4 regions of the Sodalis sp. RH15 genome follow, and region 1 is predicted to be linked to each of the others. Evidence: predicted binding sites of a transcription regulator. Region 1 holds the regulator's gene; each other region holds the start of a gene.
The links. The regulator PurR, encoded in region 1, represses purine synthesis genes. The targets are predictions, from matches to a motif close to CANGCAAACGTTTGCNTG.
Positions count from the first base shown of each region.

Region 2: the regulator PurR is predicted to act here: its motif matches at 1,187-1,204, upstream of purH (bifunctional phosphoribosylaminoimidazolecarboxamide formyltransferase/IMP cyclohydrolase).
Region 3: the regulator PurR is predicted to act here: its motif matches at 1,395-1,412, upstream of rbsD (D-ribose pyranase).
Region 4: the regulator PurR is predicted to act here: its motif matches at 1,225-1,242, upstream of cvpA (colicin V production protein).

Region 1 is NZ_CP178738.1:3,278,012-3,281,453, reverse strand. Features, by position in the region: gene ACL2XO_RS14960 (Grx4 family monothiol glutaredoxin) at 1-144, opposite strand, end outside; gene ACL2XO_RS14955 (hypothetical protein) at 276-455, shown strand; gene ACL2XO_RS14950 (C40 family peptidase) at 537-1,433, shown strand; gene ACL2XO_RS14945 (YnhF family membrane protein) at 1,459-1,548, opposite strand; gene purR (HTH-type transcriptional repressor PurR) at 1,748-2,764, shown strand; gene cfa (cyclopropane fatty acyl phospholipid synthase) at 3,192-3,442, shown strand, end outside.
Region 2 is NZ_CP178738.1:5,931,949-5,935,390, forward strand. Features, by position in the region: rRNA gene ACL2XO_RS26810 (16S ribosomal RNA) at 1-768, opposite strand, end outside; gene purH (bifunctional phosphoribosylaminoimidazolecarboxamide formyltransferase/IMP cyclohydrolase) at 1,320-2,909, shown strand; gene purD (phosphoribosylamine--glycine ligase) at 2,925-3,442, shown strand, end outside.
Region 3 is NZ_CP178738.1:79,575-83,016, reverse strand. Features, by position in the region: gene ACL2XO_RS00340 (sulfate ABC transporter substrate-binding protein) at 1-970, shown strand, start outside; gene rbsD (D-ribose pyranase) at 1,427-1,846, shown strand; gene rbsA (ribose ABC transporter ATP-binding protein RbsA) at 1,854-3,365, shown strand; gene rbsC (ribose ABC transporter permease) at 3,365-3,442, shown strand, end outside.
Region 4 is NZ_CP178738.1:4,281,226-4,284,667, reverse strand. Features, by position in the region: gene folC (bifunctional tetrahydrofolate synthase/dihydrofolate synthase) at 1-304, shown strand, start outside; gene dedD (cell division protein DedD) at 294-1,109, shown strand; gene cvpA (colicin V production protein) at 1,300-1,788, shown strand; gene purF (amidophosphoribosyltransferase) at 1,822-3,339, shown strand.

The DNA.
Region 1 (3,442 bases):
ATAAGCGAAACGCTCGCCGCAGGCGGAAAGCGCCTGTACCGCTTGCGCGGAAAAACCGCAACCAGGCAATTTCGGAGAGCCCTTCATATAAAGAAGAATCGGGTTTTCAGCAATTTGCTGCTGAATTTTTTCAATCGTCGTCATTGTCTCGCTTCCTCAAGCCATAAGCTGGCCTTATCTGCTCTGGGCGGGATTATGCTCAGAATCACTATTCTAACGATTACCGTATAAATAGATAAACGTTTTTTTGCCCGCCATAGCCCGCACGGACAAAGATGCGCAGCACCTTAATAAAGGATAACACCAAAGGCGGCCTTTTACCTGGCACCGGGGCATGGCTGCCAAACTCTTTTTTAACAATTGAAAAACTGTTGAATTTTGCGCCAAATTATGCCGATGAATGCAACAAATATGCAGTCGTTCACGTTTATTCACAATATGATGATAATTCATGATGCAAAGTAGGGGTAAATAGCTTAAATTCCTTTGAGGCATTTATAACCCCCTCTTTGGGGCCACAGAGGATAGCGTTAATCATGCGTTTATGCTTTACGCTTTTTGTGTTGCTTTTTACTCAGTTATTTTTCAATTTGGCGCATGCCGCGCCCAATGCCGGTATCAATGCCGACCAGCGAAAATCACAGTCCAGTACGGCTAAAACAGGTGACCGACGCAAACGAAAACCTCTTAAAGAGGTGTTGAAGATAACCAAAAAAAGCAAACCGGTGACCGAGCAGAAAATCACCCGTCATAGCACAGACAAACCAAAAGAGCTCGTTGCTGAAAAAAGCAGCAATAAAAAATTACATTCCCTACCCGTCGCCAAAGCGAAAGAGCCGGCCGTCGAAAAAAACCACGTTAAAAAATTGCATCCAATGCCCCCCGCAAAAAAAATAGCCAAGTTTACCCCGCCGAAAAAAGGCTACAAAAAGGGTTACGGCAGGCATCGGATGAAAGAAAGCGCCACGCTCGATCTCATTGCCAACGATCAACCCATCATCATGAGCGATAGCCACAAAAAACGCTATCAGCATGCCAAATTGACGGCGATGAACAAGCTGATGTCCCAGATGGGCAAGCCTTATCGCTGGGGCGGCATGTCGCCCAATACCGGGTTCGATTGCAGCGGCCTGATCTATTATGCTTATAAGGACGTGGTACGGATTCATATGCCCCGTACCGCCAATGAAATGTTCCATTTACGCGATGCGGCGCCGGTGAAGAAAGACGATCTGGAAAGCGGCGATTTGGTTTTCTTCCATATCACCAACCGCGGCGCGGCGGATCATGTGGGCGTTTATTTGGGCAACGGACGGTTTATCGAATCCCCCCGCACCGGCCGCGATATCCGCATCAGCTATCTGAATGAAGATTATTGGGCGGATCACTATGTCGGCGCCCGCCGGGTCGTGACGCCGAAAACCATTCGCTGAAAGGAAAAAAAGGCGCCTGGGCGCCTTAATTCATTACCGCGGTAAAGCTGAACGCAATGATCACCAGCAAGGAAAATACCGTGGTCATTAATGACAATTTGAAATCGCTGCTCATCACTTCTCCTTATCACTACACCTATCGCTGAACGGGATATCTTTACACCCGTAGGTTGTAAGCAGTGTCGCATAACCCGATTAAAAAAGCTTGCCGGGCAGCAACTCCCGAGCATATTTATCTTTATCGCTTTCACTTTAGTGCCGAATCAAGGAAAATTGGCGATTTATTTATTTCGGCGTACAGGAGTTCTACACGCATGGCAACCATTAAAGACGTGGCGAAACGCGCCGGGGTATCCACCACTACGGTGTCACATGTCATCAATAAGACGCGATTTGTGGCGCAAGAGACCAAGATCGCCGTTTTGGAGGCCATCGGGCAGCTGCACTATTCCCCCAGCGACGTGGCGCGCAGCCTTAAGATCAACCGCACAAAATCCATCGGCCTGCTGGCCAGCTCAAGCGAAGCGCCCTACTTCGCGGAAATTATCGAGTCGATTGAGCACCACTGTTTTGTGCGGGGATATACCCTTGTGCTGTGCAACTCCCATAACGATCTGAACAAACAGGGCGCCTATCTGGCGATGCTGGCGCAAAAACGGGTGGACGGGTTGCTGGTGATGTGCGCCGAATATCCCGAACCGTTGCTGAATATGCTGGAAGAGTATCGCCATATCCCCATGGTGGTCATGGATTGGGGCGAAGCTCGCCGGGATTTCACCGATACCATTATCGACAATGCCTTCGCCGGGGGTTACATGGCGACCCGCTATCTGATTTCCAGGGGGCATCGCGATATCGGCGCCATACCCGGCCAACTGGCGCGCAATACCGGGGGCGGCCGTCATCGCGGCTACCTGCGGGCCCTGGAAGAAGCCGGCATCGCCATTCCCCATCAATGGATTGTGCAGGGGGATTTCGAACCGGAATCCGGCTATCAGGCCATGAAACTCATTCTGTCCAGGCCGCAAAGGCCCACGGCGGTATTTTGCGGCGGTGATATCATGGCCATGGGTGCAATGTGCGCCATTGATGAAATGGGCATGAAGGTTCCCGATGACATCTCAATTATCGGTTATGATAATGTGCGCAATTCGTGCTTTTTTACCCCGTCATTGACTACCATTCATCAACCCAAAGAAGAGCTGGGCGAGGCCGCGCTGACCATGCTGCTGGACCGTATCACCAGCAAACGGGAAAACGCCAGGATTATCGAAGTGCATCCCGCCCTGATTGTACGCCGTTCGGTGGCCGACGGCCCGTTTCGCTCCTGAAGGGCGGCGCACGGCCTCCTGAGCCCCTTATCAAAGGTGATTCGCTCCCGAATGTAATAATATATTTCATACCGCCGAATGTGCCTGATGAGTTATTGTTTCGATAGGAAATCATTAACTTATCTGTGAAATACATTATTCTGTCAGCTATTGTCTAAACCGGAATGCAGGCTTATACTCAATATCGTTAACAAATATAACGAGTTGTCTAATAATTTTGCTTTAAAAGAATGTCGTGTTTTTACATGGCGTCATCCTATTTATGAAGCGCCCGTCTGACAAACAGTCTATTGGTGTTTTTTATATTCCTCTGTTTATTGTGGTACATCCGACACCACGGATACCCGTGGATGATTATAAAAGCCCGCAGGTATCGGCTACGCTTTTCCTGACGGGGTTATAACAGAAGAAAGGTGATGGAGAAGCTATGAGTTCCTCGTGTGTTGAAGACCTGAGCTTTCATGATAATGCTTGGTATCGAATCATCCATGAAATGCTTGCTGAGGCAGGTGTAAAGATCAACGGCGCAAGGCCGTTTGATATTCATGTCAAGAACCCGGAATTTTTTAAACGCGTGCTAGAGGACGGGTCATTGGGGTTGGGTGAAAGTTACATGGACGGCTGGTGGGAATGCGAGCGACTGGATATCTTTTTTCAGCGCGTTTTAAGAGCCGGTTT
Region 2 (3,442 bases), 2.7 Mb from region 1:
TTTCGTACCTGAGCGTCAGTCTTCGTCCAGGGGGCCGCCTTCGCCACCGGTATTCCTCCAGATCTCTACGCATTTCACCGCTACACCTGGAATTCTACCCCCCTCTACGAGACTCTAGCCTGCCAGTTTCAAATGCAGTTCCCGAGTTAAGCTCGGGGATTTCACATCTGACTTAACAAACCGCCTGCGTACGCTTTACGCCCAGTAATTCCGATTAACGCTCGCACCCTCCGTATTACCGCGGCTGCTGGCACGGAGTTAGCCGGTGCTTCTTCTGCGGGTAACGTCAATGATTGAATCTATTAAACTCAACCCCTTCCTCCCCGCTGAAAGTGCTTTACAACCCGAAGGCCTTCTTCACACACGCGGCATGGCTGCATCAGGCTTGCGCCCATTGTGCAATATTCCCCACTGCTGCCTCCCGTAGGAGTCTGGACCGTGTCTCAGTTCCAGTGTGGCTGGTCATCCTCTCAGACCAGCTAGGGATCGTCGCCTAGGTGAGCCGTTACCCCACCTACTAGCTAATCCCATCTGGGTTCATCCGATGGTGTGAGGCCCTAAGGTCCCCCACTTTGGTCTTGCGACGTTATGCGGTATTAGCTACCGTTTCCAGTAGTTATCCCCCTCCATCGGGCAGATCCCCAGACATTACTCACCCGTCCGCCGCTCGCCGGCAAAGTAGCAAGCTACTTTCCGCTGCCGCTCGACTTGCATGTGTTAGGCCTGCCGCCAGCGTTCAATCTGAGCCATGATCAAACTCTTCAATTAAAAGCTTGATGCTCAAAGATTTCATCTGGTTAATCTTTTGAATTAACTGTTTGTCACTCTTCAAGACTTGTATTGTTGTGTTTCGATACGGTCTTGTGAGTGCCCACACAGATTGTCTGATAAATTGTTAAAGAGCATGCGCCGCTATGATTCAGTCTGGCGCGAGGTGGCGTATATTACGCTTTCCCCTACCAGTGTCAAGCCCGTCAGGCTTGCTTCTGACTCGTTTTCGGTCCTTGTGAAGCTGCTCACAGTCCCGGTCGATGGAGGCGCATTATAGGGAATTCTAATGGAGCCGCAACAGGTATTTTGCCTGAATAGGCTCGTTCGCTGCTTTCCACAGCAAAACAGGGGGTTATACCCGCTTGTGCACAAACTTATCCACAGACATGCATGACAGGCAAAATTTGGCGAGCATCACGCAAACGTTTTCGCTACAATTCACGCCTATTTTATCAGCATCGGTATTCCATGCATCAGTGGCCTTTTATAAATGAACGCCGGTGCGTGTCAGTGTTATTGAAACTATCCAATCAAGGGATAACTTTGTTATGCAACAACCACGTCCTGTACGCCGTGCTCTGCTCAGTGTTTCTGACAAAGCCGGTATCGTAGAATTCGCCCGGTCCCTGTCGCAGCGCGGCGTTAAACTGCTGTCCACCGGCGGTACCGCGCGCCTTTTGGCGGAAGCCGGATTGCCGGTGACCGAGGTTTCAGACTACACCGGCTTCCCTGAAATGATGGACGGTCGGGTTAAGACACTGCACCCCAAAGTGCATGGCGGTATTTTGGGTCGCCGCGGCCAGGATGATGCCATTATGCAACTGCATGCCATCGAGCCTATCGATATGGTGGTGGTAAATCTTTATCCGTTTGCCCAAACCGTGGCGCGGGAAGATTGTACCCGCGAAGATGCGGTGGAAAATATCGATATCGGCGGTCCCACCATGGTGCGTTCCGCCGCCAAGAATCATAAGGATGTCGCGATTGTGGTGAACAGCGCGGATTACCCTCGCCTGCTCGATGAAATGGACCAGCACGACGGTTCATTGACTTACGACACCCGCTTTGACCTGGCGATTAAAGCGTTTGAACACACCGCGGCATATGACAGCATGATCGCCAACTATTTCGGTAGCCAGGTCCCCCCCTATTATGGTGAGACTTCCGCCCCCGCCGGCCGCTTTCCCCGCACCCTGAATCTGAATTTTGTTAAAAAACAGGATATGCGTTACGGCGAGAACAGCCATCAGCTGGCGGCATTTTATATCGAAGAGCAGACCCGTGAGGCCTCCGTCGCCACCGCGCAACAGCTGCAAGGCAAAGCCTTATCCTATAACAATATTGCCGATACCGACGCCGCTCTGGAGTGCGTAAAAGAGTTTGCCGAACCGGCCTGCGTAATTGTAAAGCATGCTAATCCTTGCGGGGTCGCCATCGGCGATGGGCTTTTGGAAGCCTATGAACGGGCCTATAAGACCGACCCGACCTCGGCGTTCGGCGGCATTATCGCCTTCAACCGTCCCCTCGATGCCGTTACCGCCAAAGCCATTATCAGCCGCCAGTTCGTGGAAGTGATTATCGCACCGTCCATAACCGATGACGCCTTGGCCGTACTCAAGGCGAAACAAAACGTACGGGTATTAACCTGCGGGGCCTGGCAGGCACGGGTGCCTGGTCTGGATTTCAAACGCGTCAACGGCGGCTTGCTGGTGCAGGAGAGGGATTTGGGTATGGTCGGGCCGGCGGATTTGCGCATCGTGACCGAACGTCAGCCAAGCGAAACGGAGCTGCGGGATGCGCTGTTCTGTTGGAAAGTGGCCAAATACGTTAAATCCAACGCCATCGTTTATGCCCGCGGCAATATGACCATCGGTATCGGCGCCGGCCAGATGAGCCGGGTCTATTCGGCAAAAATCGCCGGCATCAAAGCCGCTGACGAAGGCTTGGACGTGCGCGGATCGGCCATGGCCTCCGATGCGTTTTTCCCCTTCCGGGACGGTATCGACGCCGCGGCGGCCGTGGGAATCAGCTGTGTTATCCAGCCCGGCGGTTCCATCCGCGATGATGAAGTCATTGCCGCGGCCAATGAACATGGCATCGCCATGATTTTTACCGGCATGCGCCACTTCCGCCACTGATCCCAGGAGCATCCCATGAATATCTTGATTATTGGCAATGGCGGCCGTGAGCACGCCCTGGCGTGGAAAAGCGCACGTTCACCGCTGGCCGGCAAAGTGTATGTCGCGCCGGGTAATGCCGGTACCGCCATCGAACCCGCGCTGGAGAATGTCAATATCGCCGCAACCGATATCCCGGCGCTGGTGGAATTTGCCCAAGGCCATGATATCGGTCTGACCATCGTCGGCCCCGAGGCGCCGCTGGTGCTGGGCATCGTCGATGCGTTCCGCGCCGCCGGTTTGCGGGTGTTCGGCCCGACCAAAGCCGCCGCTCAGTTGGAAGGCTCCAAGGCGTTTACCAAGGATTTCCTGGCCCGGCATCATATTCCCAGCGCGTCATACGGTAATTTTACCGAAATCGAACCGGCGCTGGCCTACGTGCGTGAAAAAGGCGCGCCCATCGTCATCAAGGCGGACGGTTTGGCCGCCGGCAAAGGGGTTATCGTCGCGATGACACTGCCGGAAGCGGAAGCGGCGATTCAGGACATGCTGGC
Region 3 (3,442 bases), 3.0 Mb from region 1:
GTTGTTGTTGATTTTATTGTCGGGAAGCGCGCTGGCAAAAGATATCCAATTATTGAACGTGTCCTATGACCCGACACGGGAGCTTTATCAGGACTACAATGCTGCCTTCAGCAAATACTGGCAGGCTAAGACCGGCGACAAGGTCACCATTCGGCAATCCCACGGCGGGTCAGGTAAGCAGGCTACCTCGGTTATCAACGGTATTGATGCGGATGTGGTGACATTGGCGCTGGAATCTGATGTGGACGCCATCGCAGCGCGCGGCCGGATTGATAAAAACTGGATTACCCGGCTGCCTGATAACTCGGCGCCTTATACCTCCACTATTGTTTTTCTGGTACGTAAGGGCAATCCCAAGCAAATTCATGACTGGCCTGATTTAATCAAGCCTGGCATCTCCATCATCACGCCGAACCCGAAGACCTCCGGCGGCGCGCGTTGGAACTATCTGGCCGCCTGGGGTTATGCGCTGCATCATAATAATAACGATCAGGCGAAAGCCCAGGATTTCGTCAAGGCGGTTTATAAAAATGTGAGCGTACTGGATTCAGGCGCCCGCGATTCCACGAATACCTTTGTGGAACGCGGCATCGGCGACGTTTTAATCGCCTGGGAAAACGAGGCTTTGCTGGCGGTGAATAAGGTGGGTAAAGGCCAATTCGATATCGTTGTTCCCAGCGAGTCAATTGTGGCGGAGCCTACGGTATCGGTAGTAGATAAAGTGGTGGACAAACGGGGAACCCGCGACGTGGCTACCGCTTATCTGACCTATCTTTATTCGCCGGAAGGCCAGCGTATCGCGGCCAGAAACTATTATCGTCCCCGTGATCCGGCAGTGGCGAAGGAATTTGCCGATAAATTCCCACAGCTCAAGCTGTACAGCTTGAAGGATGTGTTCGGGAGCTGGCAGCAGGTGCAAAAAGTGCATTTCTCCGACGGCGGCAGCTTCGATCAAATCAACCAACGTTAACCGTTAACCCAAGCATAACGCCGATGGCTATAAGCCATCGGTGAGCTTGTTGACAAAGTGTTCGGTCGGGTTAGGCTACCAGATCGTAAACACGCCGTGAATACATCCCTGTAGGCTCGATCCGCGCCACCCATGGCGCGGACGGTTTACTCTTCTGGCAACCTGCCCTGCCTTATTGACTTCGAGTGCATTTGTCAACAGTCTGGCCGATGGCAATAAGCCGTCGGTTTTTTTCCTCACATCTTCTTCCCGCTGCCCTGACGGACCACGTTTTTCCGGCGACCGCATCCTCTTCTCGCTTCACTCTCAAATTCAATTGCTTGTGTGAATAATCTTTTTTATCACTAGCGAAACGTTTCGATGGCGATCACATTTTTGATGGATTGAGCTTGTACACCTCTGCTTTTTTAACTAATTTCATCCTCAGCGAAACGTTTCGCTGGTGGAGGCAGGAAAATGAAGAAAGGTGTTTTACTGAACGCTGACGTCTCTGCGCTCATCTCCCGTCTGGGCCATACGGATCAGGTCACGATTGCCGATGCGGGATTGCCCATTCCCTCTTCAAGCCAAAGGATTGATCTGGCGTTGACCCGGGGTGTGCCGACCTTTTTACAGGTGGTGAGCGCGGTTGTCAGCGAAATGCAGGTAGAAAAGGCCATTTTGGCCAAGGAAATGGCGGAAATTAATCCTCAGCTGCATGAGGCGCTGCTGGATCAGTTGACGGCCCTTGAGCAGCAACAGGGCAATACCATTGCCATCGAGTATATCAGCCACCAGGTATTCAAAGCCCAGACCGCATATAGCCGCGCGGTCATCCGCAGTGGGGAATGCACTCCTTTCGCCAATGTCATCCTGTGCTCCGGCGTCACCTTCTGAGGCATCTATGCAACCGTTACTGCAATTGACAGGGATAGACAAATCCTTCCCGGGGGTTAAGGCGCTTACCGGCGCGGCGCTGACGGTTTATCCCGGCCGCGTTATGGCGCTGGTGGGAGAGAATGGCGCCGGCAAGTCTACCATGATGAAAGTGTTGACCGGCATCTACAGCAAAGATGCCGGCACCCTGTCATACCTGGGAAAAGAGGTGGCGTTCAGCGGGCCGAAGGCATCCCAGGAAGCCGGTATCGGCATTATCCATCAAGAATTGAATCTTATTCCTCAGTTGACCATTGCGGAAAATATCTTCCTCGGCCGCGAATTCCTCAATCGGTTCGGCGGTATCGACTGGAAACGGATGTACAGCGAAGCTGACCAGCTGTTGGCCCGGCTCAATCTGCGGTATAGCAGCCACCGTCTGGTGGGGGAGCTGTCCATCGGCGATCAGCAGATGGTGGAAATAGCCAAGGTCATCAGCTTCAAGTCCCGGGTCATTATCATGGATGAGCCTACCGATGCGCTCACCGATACCGAAACGGCGTCGCTGTTCAGCGTGATAAACGAACTCAGGCAGCAGGGCTGCGGCATCGTTTATATTTCCCATCGGTTAAAAGAGATTTTTCAAATCTGCGACGATGTCACGGTGCTTCGGGACGGGCAGTTTATCGCCGAACGCCGGGTAACCGAGTTACAGGAAGACGCCCTGATCGAAATGATGGTGGGACGTCGCCTGGAAGAGCAATACCCGCGCATTGAAGTCCCTCTCGGCGAGGAACGTCTAGCGGTCAATCATCTTAGCGGCCCCGGCGTCGACGATGTCAGCTTTACGCTGCGCCGCAGTGAAATCCTCGGCGTCGCGGGCTTGATGGGCGCGGGACGCACGGAACTGATGAAAACCCTCTATGGCGCGGCGAAACGCACCGGCGGCACGGTAGTGCTGGACGGGCGAGCCATTATGACCCGCACCCCTCAGGACGGGTTGGCTAACGGTATCGTCTACATTTCCGAAGATCGTAAGCGGGACGGGCTGGTGCTGGGGATGTCGGTGAAGGAGAACATGACCCTCACCGCCCTGCGCTATTTCAGCCGTCAGGGCGGCGGATTGAAACACGCGGAAGAACAGCAGGCGGTAGGGGATTTTATTCGTTTATTCAATATTAAAACGCCCTCGATGGAGCAGCCAATAGGCCTGCTGTCCGGCGGCAATCAACAAAAAGTCGCCATTGCCCGCGGCTTGATGACCCGGCCCAAGGTATTGATTCTGGATGAACCGACCCGCGGCGTCGATGTCGGCGCTAAAAAAGAGATTTATCAATTAATCAATCAGTTCAAAGAAGAAGGGCTCAGTATCATTTTGGTCTCTTCGGAGATGCCCGAAGTGCTGGGAATGAGCGATCGCGTGATGGTGATGCATGAGGGCCGCTTAAGCGGCATTTTCCCCATAGGGCAGGCCACTCAAGAGGTCCTGATGGCCGCGGCCGTCGGTAAGCAATACAGTACCCAGCAGGAGAATCAATGATGAGTACCCGGATTATTCCCGTTAAACGCGGTTTCAGCAAAACTTGGCTATTAGAACAGAAATCATTGATTGCGCTG
Region 4 (3,442 bases), 1.0 Mb from region 1:
AGCGGGCAAAGTCCGGGCGGTGGTGGGCATGCTGGCCGACAAGGATATTCCCGCTACCCTGGACTGCCTGCGCGGACAGGTGGACGAATGGTACTGCGCCGGCCTGGACGGGCCGCGCGGCGCCAGCGCGGCTCAGGTAGCGGCCCATCTGGACAGGGCGCGCCGGTTCGACGACGTGGTCGATGCCTGGCGCCAGGCGCTGCAGGACGCCGATCCGGCGGACTGCATACTGGTGTTCGGGTCGTTTCATACCGTTGCGCCGGTCCTGGCGGTGGTTAACGCGGAGAAACAACGTGGCGAGTAAATTTCAAAACCGCCTGGTGGGCACCATTATCATCGTCGCGCTGGGAGTGATAGTGCTGCCGGGCCTGCTGGACGGCAAAAAGAAGCATTATCAGGATGAATTCGCCGCCATCCCCCTGGTGCCCAAACCGGGGGATACCGATGAAACCGAGGTGTCTCCCCAGGCCAACCAGGCGTTGCCCAGCCAGCCGCCGGAAGGGGCGGGGGCTGCCGTGGAGCAGGCTAACAACGCCCCGGCAGGGGAGTCGCAGTCGGCGGCGCCGGTCCCCGATGCCCCGGAACAACCCGCCATTGTGGTGCCAAAGCCCAATGCGCCCGCCGCGCGTCAGGAGCAGGTGAAACCGGCGCCCCGTCCGGCGCAGGCCAAGCCGGCGGTGAAGCCGGAAAACAGACCGTCGTCCCCGGCGGCTCAAACGGCGCCGGCGAAACCCATCGCCAGACCGGAAAGCAAGCCGGCGCCCTCCGCGGAGGATACGGCGCCCAGGCCCGTGGCCGCGGCACCGAAACCCGCCACGCCGGCGCCGAAGCCCGAAGCACAGCAAACCACCGAGCAGGCGCCGAAGGGCCAGGCCTGGGTGGTACAGCTGGGGGCGTTGAAAAACGCCGCCAAGGTGACTGAAATCACCGCCAAGCTGAGGCTGTCGGGTTATCGGGTCTATACCGTGCCGTCCCAACCGGTGGCGGGCCAGATTACCCGGATCTTTGTCGGACCGGACGCCTCAAAGGATAAGTTGCAGGGCGCGCTGCCGGAAATGAATCAGTTAAGCGGCCTGAGCGGCCAGCTGCGTGCCTATCAGGTACGTTAACCGTGGGAGGCGCGGAGCAAAAATGCCGGCTTTTTCACCGTTCCGCTCTATCTTCCTGCGGCGGGCGGCTTTTTTTAATCGCCGTTATTTATTTAATGACAGGACGGAATTCCGGTGCGCAAACGTTTTCGTTTTCTGATAGAATTCGCCGCGAACCAGTTGTCGGGGCGGATTATCATGGGATGTACGCATGACTTGGGTTGATTATGTCATCATCGGCATCATTGCCTTTTCAGCCTTGGTAAGCCTGATTCGCGGGTTTATCCGGGAAGCGTTATCGTTAATAACCTGGGGATGTGCTTTTTTTGTCGCCAGCCACTATTATGTATATCTCGCAGTCTATTTTACCCGCTTTGAAGATCAGCTTGTTCGCAACGGTATCGCGATTGCCCTGTTGTTCGTGGCGACCCTGATAGTCGGGGCAATCGTCAATTACGTGATTGGCTCTTTGGTGGAGCGGACCGGGTTATCCGGCACCGACCGGGTGCTGGGGGTGTGTTTCGGCGCACTCAGGGGCATCTTGATCGTCGCGGCGATCCTGTTCTTTCTGGACACCTTCACCGGCTTTGCCCAAAGCGCTGACTGGCATCAGTCGGAGCTGATACCGCAGTTCAGCGGTATCATCAGATGGTTTTTTGACTATCTGGCAAGCACGTCGAGTTTTTTACCGAAGCATTAATCGCTCCGGTAACGCTGATGAGGAAATGACTACATGTGCGGTATTGTCGGTATCGCCGGTTTTATGCCGGTCAACCAGTCGATTTATGACGCGTTAACGGTGCTTCAGCATCGTGGGCAGGACGCCGCGGGCATCGTCACCATCGATGCATTGAACTGCTTTCGTTTGCGCAAAGCCAACGGCCTGGTGAAAGACGTCTTTGAAGCCCGGCATATGCAACGGCTGCAAGGCAACATGGGCATCGGCCATGTCCGTTATCCCACGGCCGGCAGTTCCAGCGCTTCCGAAGCCCAGCCCTTTTATGTCAATTCCCCGTTCGGCATCACCCTGGCCCACAACGGCAACCTGACCAATGCCCATGAGCTGCGTACCAAGCTGTTCGATAAAGGGCGCCGGCATATCAATACCACGTCCGATTCGGAAATTCTGCTGAACATTTTCGCCAGCGAATTGGACCGGTTTCCGGATTATCCCCTGGAAGCGGACAATATCTTTGCCGCCGTGGCCGCGACCCATCAGCAGATCCGCGGCGCGTATGCCGTGGTGGGAATGATCATCGGCCACGGGCTGGTGGCGTTCCGCGATCCCAACGGCATCCGTCCGCTGGTGATCGGCAAACGCACCCTGGCCGACGGACGCAACGAATATATGGTGGCGTCGGAAAGCGTGGCGCTGGATACCCTGGGTTTTGAATTCCTGCGCGATGTGGCTCCTGGCGAAGCGGTGTACATCACCGAAAAAGGCCAGCTGTTTACCCGCCAGTGCGCTGAAAACCCGCAGAACCATCCCTGCCTGTTTGAATATGTCTATTTCGCCCGCCCGGATTCTTTTATCGATAAAGTGTCCGTTTATAGCGCGCGGGTGCGCATGGGCCAGAAACTGGGTGAGAAAATCGCCCGCGAATGGGAAGATCTGGATATCGACGTGGTGATCCCGATTCCGGAAACGTCTTGCGATATCGCCCTTGAAATCGCCCGCATCCTGAATCTGCCCTATCGTCAGGGGTTTGTGAAAAACCGCTATGTCGGCCGGACGTTTATCATGCCGGGCCAGCAGGTTCGCCGCAAATCGGTGCGCCGCAAACTCAATGCCAATCGCGCCGAGTTCCGCGATAAGAATGTGCTGCTGGTGGATGACTCCATCGTCCGGGGCACCACCTCCGAGCAAATCGTGGAAATGGCGCGGGAGGCCGGGGCCCGAAACGTCTATCTGGCCTCCGCCGCGCCGGAAATCCGTTTTCCCAATGTCTACGGCATCGATATGCCCAGCGCCACCGAACTGATTGCCCACGGCCGCGAGGTGGATGAAATCCGCACGCTGATTGGCGCCGATGCGTTGATATTCCAGGATCTTAGCGACCTGGAACAGGCGGTGCGCGAGGATAACCCGGATATTGCGCAGTTTGAATCCTCGGTGTTCAACGGCATTTACGTCACCAAGGATGTGGATCAGCGCTATCTGGACTATCTGGAATCCTTGCGTAATGATGACGCCAAAGCGGTCCGGATGCAGAATGAAGTGGAAAATCTGGAAATGTATAACGAAGGTTGATCCACGCCTTCCCGGTGCATTGGCTTAAAGACTGCCCTACCATGCGGCATACCGTGCCGCCGGAGAGGGCAAAATTTCACGCACCCGGGCGGTTAAACGCTCC